One region of the Pedobacter ginsengiterrae genome, then DNA from elsewhere that is predicted to be linked to it. Evidence: riboswitches for the same ligand, from Rfam matches in the RefSeq annotation. Region 1 holds a riboswitch; the other holds the start of a gene.

Region 1 (3,347 bases):
ACGCTTAATAACAGGTGGTAAACTAACCCTTTGTTTATAAACCCGATTGCAGCGGCAGCCCCCGATTTTTTATCGGGGCTACAGCGAAAAGCGGGACTGTATATTCCGAAGAATTACAATCCCGCTCATTTTCAAATTTTATTTCGGATTACAAGCGGTGACTAACTTAGCCGAATAGTTTGGGTTTAATGGCTCGTTTGTTTGCGCTAAACGCTGAGAACCAGTATTTGCAGGACAAGCGATGTCGCCAGCAGCATCATAAACGATTCTATTTCCTGCAGCGATTAACTCTTTTGGTACATAAACCTGAACTTTTGTTATGGAGTAACCTGAAGGATAATAACGTACATAATACCCATCAGGATGTTTGGTCCAGATGCCGCTTGGCACATCAGCACGAGGTGGAGCCATACCAGCGATTATTGCATACTTTTCCATGTCGGCATAAGTATAATTACCTGAAGAAACCAGTTGGCGAATGTTATTTTCGGCTTCAAAAACTGCTTTTATACCAGATGGCAATTGGTCTTTAGCTTTCTCCATCACATCGAAAGGTAGAACGCCTAATGCGCCTCCTTCTAATTGAGTAAGCTGTTTTGGAGTTAAGAGTTTTATGGCAGTTAACTTGACCTGACCAGCATAATCGGCAAATTTTGTACGGGCAATAATTGTCCACAGCAAAACCTGAATATCGTGTTGATCTACATCCTGGTGTTTTTCTGCACTTTTTAATATAGAAACTACAATTTCCTCTTTCGGGCCTAAAACTGGTGCAAACATATAACCATCGCCTTTTGATGGCGCAAATGTGCCTGCTTTTAAACAATAACTTTTATTGGTCATTTCATAAAGTCCTTCGCAAAGCACAAAACCGCCATCTGGATTTTTAGGCAATAAGTATAAAGGCTGGGCTTTTAGCGTGGCTTTAAAGTCGGGCATCATTTCGCCTTCGCGATTTACATCTTCGAAAGCTGTTGTTATTGCTGCAGGTTGTTTTAAAAATTTATCTACTCCTAAAGCTTTGGCGCCTTGTGCAGTTCCAACTTTTAATAATTTATCTTTTAATCCGCCGAATTGAGCATTGGCATGATTGATACTTGCAATGGCTAATAACACTGCGAAGCAAAGGTTTTTTGCGTTTTTCATTAATGATTAGATTTTAATAGGTAAGACAAACTTAGAGTTTTAAGCGTAAATTTTATATTAAATATTGCGTTTTATCATTTCAATATAAAATTAGGTAGTTCATTTTCAATATATTATTTAATTTTCAGAATTTTATTTTGTGAATTAAAATTAAATTCTCACCTTTGAAATATTATTTGGCAAACAGCTAAATAGAAGTCAATCTTAATCGGGTTGATTTATAAAGAAGTGGCGAGAGACTGGCTCCGTGACCCACTGGCAACCCTCAGAAAGAGAAGGTGCCAATTCCTGACCGAATAACATGGTGTTATTTGGAGATATAAATTAGAACTGATGAAAACATTAAATCTTCTATCGCAAAGCGAGCCCAGTGTAAACCTTAAAAAGGTAGAAAACATTTCTATTTCTTTTATCTGTTGTGATATGCAGGCGATTACTTGTATGTGCTGTTGCATACAGTAATTTAAAAAACTTCCTTTTTTGTTTCTATTTCAAACTGGAAGGTCCCGATAAATCGGGATACGCCTAACGCCTACCAGAATTTTCATGATTTTAAGATTCATGATTTCGGGTAAACTTATCAAACAATCACACATTTAATTATTAGAAATTATGTCAACATCATATAAATTTGAAACCTTACAAATTCACGCAGGTCAGGAAATAGACCCAACAACTGGTTCAAGAGCTGTTCCTATATATCAAACCACTTCTTACGGCTTCAAAAATGCAGAACATGGAGCAAACCTATTTGCGTTAAAAGAATTCGGAAACATTTACACCAGGATTATGAATCCAACGAACGATGTTTTTGAAAAACGTATCGCAGCTTTAGAAGGTGGTGTTGCAGCTTTAGCAGTAGCATCGGGACAAGCGGCACAGTTTATTGCACTAAATAACATTTTAGAAGTGGGCGATAGTATCGTTTCTTCATCACACATTTATGGCGGAACTTATAACCAGTTTAAAGTTTCTTTTAAACGTTTAGGCATTCATGTAGATTTTGCTAACCCAGATGTTCCCGAAGAATTTGAGGCGAAAATTACAGAGAAAACAAAAGCTATTTATTTGGAAACTATAGGCAACCCTGCATTTAGTATTCCTGATTTTGAGAAAATAGCCGCAATTGCAAAGAAATATGATATTCCTTTAGTAGTTGATAATACTTTTGGTGCGGCTGGATATTTATTTAAACCATTAGAACACGGTGCAAATGTTGTTGTAGAATCGGCAACTAAATGGATTGGCGGACATGGAACCAGCATTGGCGGCGTTATTGTTGATGGCGGAAACTACAACTGGGGTAACGGAAAATTTAAACAATTTAGTGAACCATCTGAAGGTTATCATGGTTTGGTTTTCAGCGATGTTTTTGGCGTTAATGGTCCTTTTGGTAATATTCAATTTATTATTCGTGCCCGTGTAGAGGGTTTAAGAGATTTAGGCCCAGCCCTTTCTCCATTTAATTCTTTCCTTTTGCTACAAGGTTTAGAAACATTATCACTTCGTGTGCAACGCCATGTTGATAACGCTTTGGAATTAGCAACCTGGCTAGAAAATCACCCAGCAGTTAAAGAAGTTTCGTACCCAGGATTAGCAAGCAGCAAATACAATAGTTTAGCTAAAAAATATTTAAGCAATGGATTTGGTGCGGTTTTATCTTTTGAGTTAGACGGCAGTAAGGAAAGCGCAACTCAATTAATTGATAATTTAAAACTGATTTCTCATTTAGCTAATGTGGGTGATGCCAAAACACTGATCATTCAGCCTTCGGCAACTACACATCAACAATTAAGCGAAAGCGAACAACTGGCTGCTGGAGTTAAGCCAAATTCACTTCGTGTTTCGGTAGGAATTGAGCACATCGATGATATTAAAGCCGATTTCGAACACGCATTTTCGGCAATCAGTTCGCAATTAAACGTAAAAAGTTTACAGGCCTAATCACTTTCGTTACCAAATCAGAATATCTTTTAAGAATGAGCACATTATCAACATATAATTACAACAAACAATTCAAATTAGAAAGCGGCAAGAAACTTCGCAACCTGCAAATTGCTTATCAAACTTATGGCAAATTAAATGCTAAAAAAGATAATGTAATTTGGGTTTGTCACGCATTAACTGCTAATGCAGATGTTTTTGAATGGTGGGAAGGTTTATTTGGGCAAAATGCTTTGTTTAATCCAAACGATCATTAT
Region 2 (3,347 bases), on a different contig from region 1:
GATACAAATGAATTTAAAGCCGGAAGAGACTCGGCAACAGCTTGCTTATCAGCCTTGCCCGCAATTACCTGGTCATATTCAATTCCAAAACGATTTCGGAAATTTGTTAATGCTTTTTTAGCATATTCTGCATCGGTTTGACGCTCATAATGAAGAGCGATTACTTCTACGCCTCGTTTTTTATTTTCTTTATACCAAGGTGCTATAAAACCAGCTTCATCAATACAATTTGGGCACCAACTGCCAGTAATCGTTAATACAACTACTTTGTTTTTATACTTATCATCCTTCAACGAAATTTTCTTCCCGTTTACATCAGGTAAAGAAAAATCTAGAGTTTTATAACCTTCTTTCAGATAGGTTAATTTGTATGCATCTGGAAGCGCAGCATCTTTATTTTTAACTCCCGTAAATGGCTGACTTCCTCTTGCGCTTAAAATTTCACCAGTTAGAGTTCCATCCGATTCAAATTTTCCTTTGTAATAAGAAGGGGAAGAGCCGATAAATGCTGAAAGTTGAAATTCATTTCCCTGAACAGTTCCTTCCAAATAACGTGAATCGCCCGTTACACGTAGGAAAGTTCCAGTAATTTTATTGCCAGTTTGCTTAAACAAACCAACAGTCTTCTCTTCTTTCCCATCGGGAGATTTAAAAATCACATCGTAACTGCCAGAATAATTACCCGCTGCAGCCTTACCATTTGGCTCAAAACGGTAATCTTTTTTCTCAGCAGAAATTTGTGTGGCTTTGCCCGTACCATTTTGTTTTCTTAAACTGCCGTTAAGGGTATTGCCATTAATGCCAAGTGCAAGTTCGTTATCAAACTGATCAATTTTTACAAAAATAGAATCTGCCGTCTGCTTAATCACTCCACCTTCAAAGCTTTCTTCTGCATTTCTGAAATACAGTTTTTTCAGGCCGTCTTTATCTTTTATCTCAAAATTAAATGGAATGTCAAGGTCGGGTTTAATTTTAAATACACCCCTCCAGTTTCCATTCGGCGAAAATGCGGCAGATTTTTGGTTATAATTTTTATGTGCTTGTGCATCTGCATGAACAATAGATTCGGCCTTTTGCCCTTGGGCAAAGCTAATCGATGGAATTGCAAAAGCAATTGCAAAGGGAATATATAGGGATTTATTATACATTGGGATATTTTTATCTACTAATTTAGTCGACAAATATAAGGAGCTATTTCCCAAAGAAAAAATATTTATAAAAAAATCTATAAAAACTATAGAGTATATGTGATTAATTATATCTTTGCGCCAGTTATTTTAAAATACTTATCAAGAAAGGTGGAGGGAATGGCCCTACGAAACCTTAGCAACCATCCTTATTATGAGGAAATGGTGCTAATTCCATCTGGCAGGAATGTCGGGTAGTTAAGTCAGTTGCGATAAACCCACACAATAAGTGGAGCACTTCTGATTTACGGGGTGCTTTTTTTTTGCCCGCTATTCTGATAAGTAGTATTAATTAAAATCCATTCAAATGAAAAAGACAGACGAGCGCAAATTCAAAAAAAACATTTCAATTAAACATATCGGGTTCTTCCGAATGTGTAAGCCCTGTTAAAGCTTCTTAGTTTTAACAGGCGCTCTTAATAGCCCTCAATATTTTTAATCAAAAAAATACAGTTTAAAACTGTGCTGGGCTTGCTATGCCTAATTATTACGAACATTAACTCATCATTAATAAAAAAATATGTTTAAAAATTTAAAACTACCGCTGGTTGTATTTTTGCTTTTCATAGGGCAAAAACTTACAGCGCAAAATATAGTTGTAACTGGAACGGTTAAAGAAACATCTGGAGAAAGCATTCCTGGAGCTTCAGTTTTACTGAAAGAAACCAAACAAGTTGTTGCAACTGATGCTAAAGGTGCATTCTCGATTAATGCTCCAGATAAAAGTACATTGGTTATTTCTTACATAGGCTTTAAAACGCAGGAAATTCAAATCAATAAAAATTCGGGCGCTATAGTTGTTACACTTCAATCGAGCGAAAATGCCTTAAACGAGGTTGTTGTAACCGCCTTGGGTATTTCCAGACAAAAAAAATCTTTAGGATATGCCGTTCAGGAGTTAAAAGGGCAGGATTTAGCAGAGGCAAAAGAATCTAATTTAGTTAATGCTCTTGCAGGTAAAATTGCTGGTGTTCGGGTTACCAATAGCCAGGGCGATATGGGTTCGTCGAGAGTGGTGATTCGTGGAGAAACTTCGATTTCAGGTAATAATCAACCACTTTTCGTAGTCGATGGAATTCCAGTAGATAATTCTCAATTAAATTCTGGTGGAGCCAGAGATTATGCAAATACAATTTCTGATATTAATGCAGATAACATTGAATCGATAAGTGTATTAAAAGGCCCAAATGCTGCCGCTTTGTATGGTTCGAGAGCAGCAGCTGGTGTAATCATTATTAAAACAAAAACGGGTAAAAACAAAAAAGGATTAGGGATTACCCTTAATTCGAACATTGTTGCAGAAAGTTTGCTAACACTTCCAGTTTACCAAAATGCTTTCGGACAAGGCTCTGAAGGTAAATTTAGTTACGTTGATGGTAAAGGAGGAGGCATTAATGATGGTGTTGATGAAAGTTGGGGACCAAAATTAGATGGTAGATTAATTCCTCAGTTTTTCTCTAAAGGTGTAGCAGTCCCTTTTGTTGCAAACCCAAATAATGTTCGCGATTTTTTTGAAACGGGATATTCTTTAAGTAATGGCATTGCAATAGCTGATGCATCTGAAAAATTCGATTACCGCTTATCATACAATAATTTACAACAAGGTGGTATTGTTCCAAACTCTGGTCAGGATAAAAATACTTTCTCCCTAAACACAACTTTAAGGGTAACGCCAAAACTAAGTGTTACAGCTAACGCAAATTATAGCAAACTAAACTCCGATAACTTGCCTGGAACTGGTGGTTCAAGATCGACCAGTACGATGTTGCAGTTTACCTGGTTTGGTCGTCAGGTCGATATTAATCAATTAAAAAATTACCTTGATGAAAACGGAAATACCTTTAACTGGAATAATAGCTATTATAGCAATCCATATTGGGTAGCCTACGAAAATACGGTTTCTCAGCAGCGTGGACGTATTATTGGTAGTTTAGGTTTAAACTATAAAATAATTGATGGCTTGGAATTTAACTTCAGCTCGGGAACAGATTATTATAACGATCGCCGTAAAATAAAAATTGCTTATGGTACAAATGGAACACCATTTGGCTCTTATTCGGAAAGTGCATTTACAGTTAGTGAGAATAACACGGATGCAACTTTGAATTTTAACAAACAACTAAATAAAGATTTTAGCTTAGAGGCATTAGCAGGTAGCAA

The links. Region 1 has a riboswitch for S-adenosylmethionine ahead of ABD692_RS06910 (O-acetylhomoserine aminocarboxypropyltransferase/cysteine synthase family protein). Riboswitches for the same ligand answer to the same signal wherever they lie in the genome.
Region 2: linked by a shared signal. The riboswitch ahead of ABD692_RS01440 (SusC/RagA family TonB-linked outer membrane protein) and the one ahead of ABD692_RS06910 (O-acetylhomoserine aminocarboxypropyltransferase/cysteine synthase family protein) in region 1 are both predicted to bind S-adenosylmethionine.

Annotation. Positions count from the first base shown of each region.
Region 1 covers NZ_BAABAK010000005.1:79,990-83,336, forward strand. The annotation lists gene ABD692_RS06905 (hypothetical protein) at 139-1,146, opposite strand; SAM riboswitch class I at 1,362-1,472, shown strand; gene ABD692_RS06910 (O-acetylhomoserine aminocarboxypropyltransferase/cysteine synthase family protein) at 1,759-3,090, shown strand; gene ABD692_RS06915 (homoserine O-acetyltransferase family protein) at 3,126-3,347, shown strand, end outside.
Region 2 covers NZ_BAABAK010000001.1:361,379-364,725, reverse strand. The annotation lists gene ABD692_RS01445 (peroxiredoxin family protein) at 1-1,148, opposite strand, end outside; SAM riboswitch class I at 1,284-1,392, shown strand; gene ABD692_RS01440 (SusC/RagA family TonB-linked outer membrane protein) at 1,708-3,347, shown strand, end outside.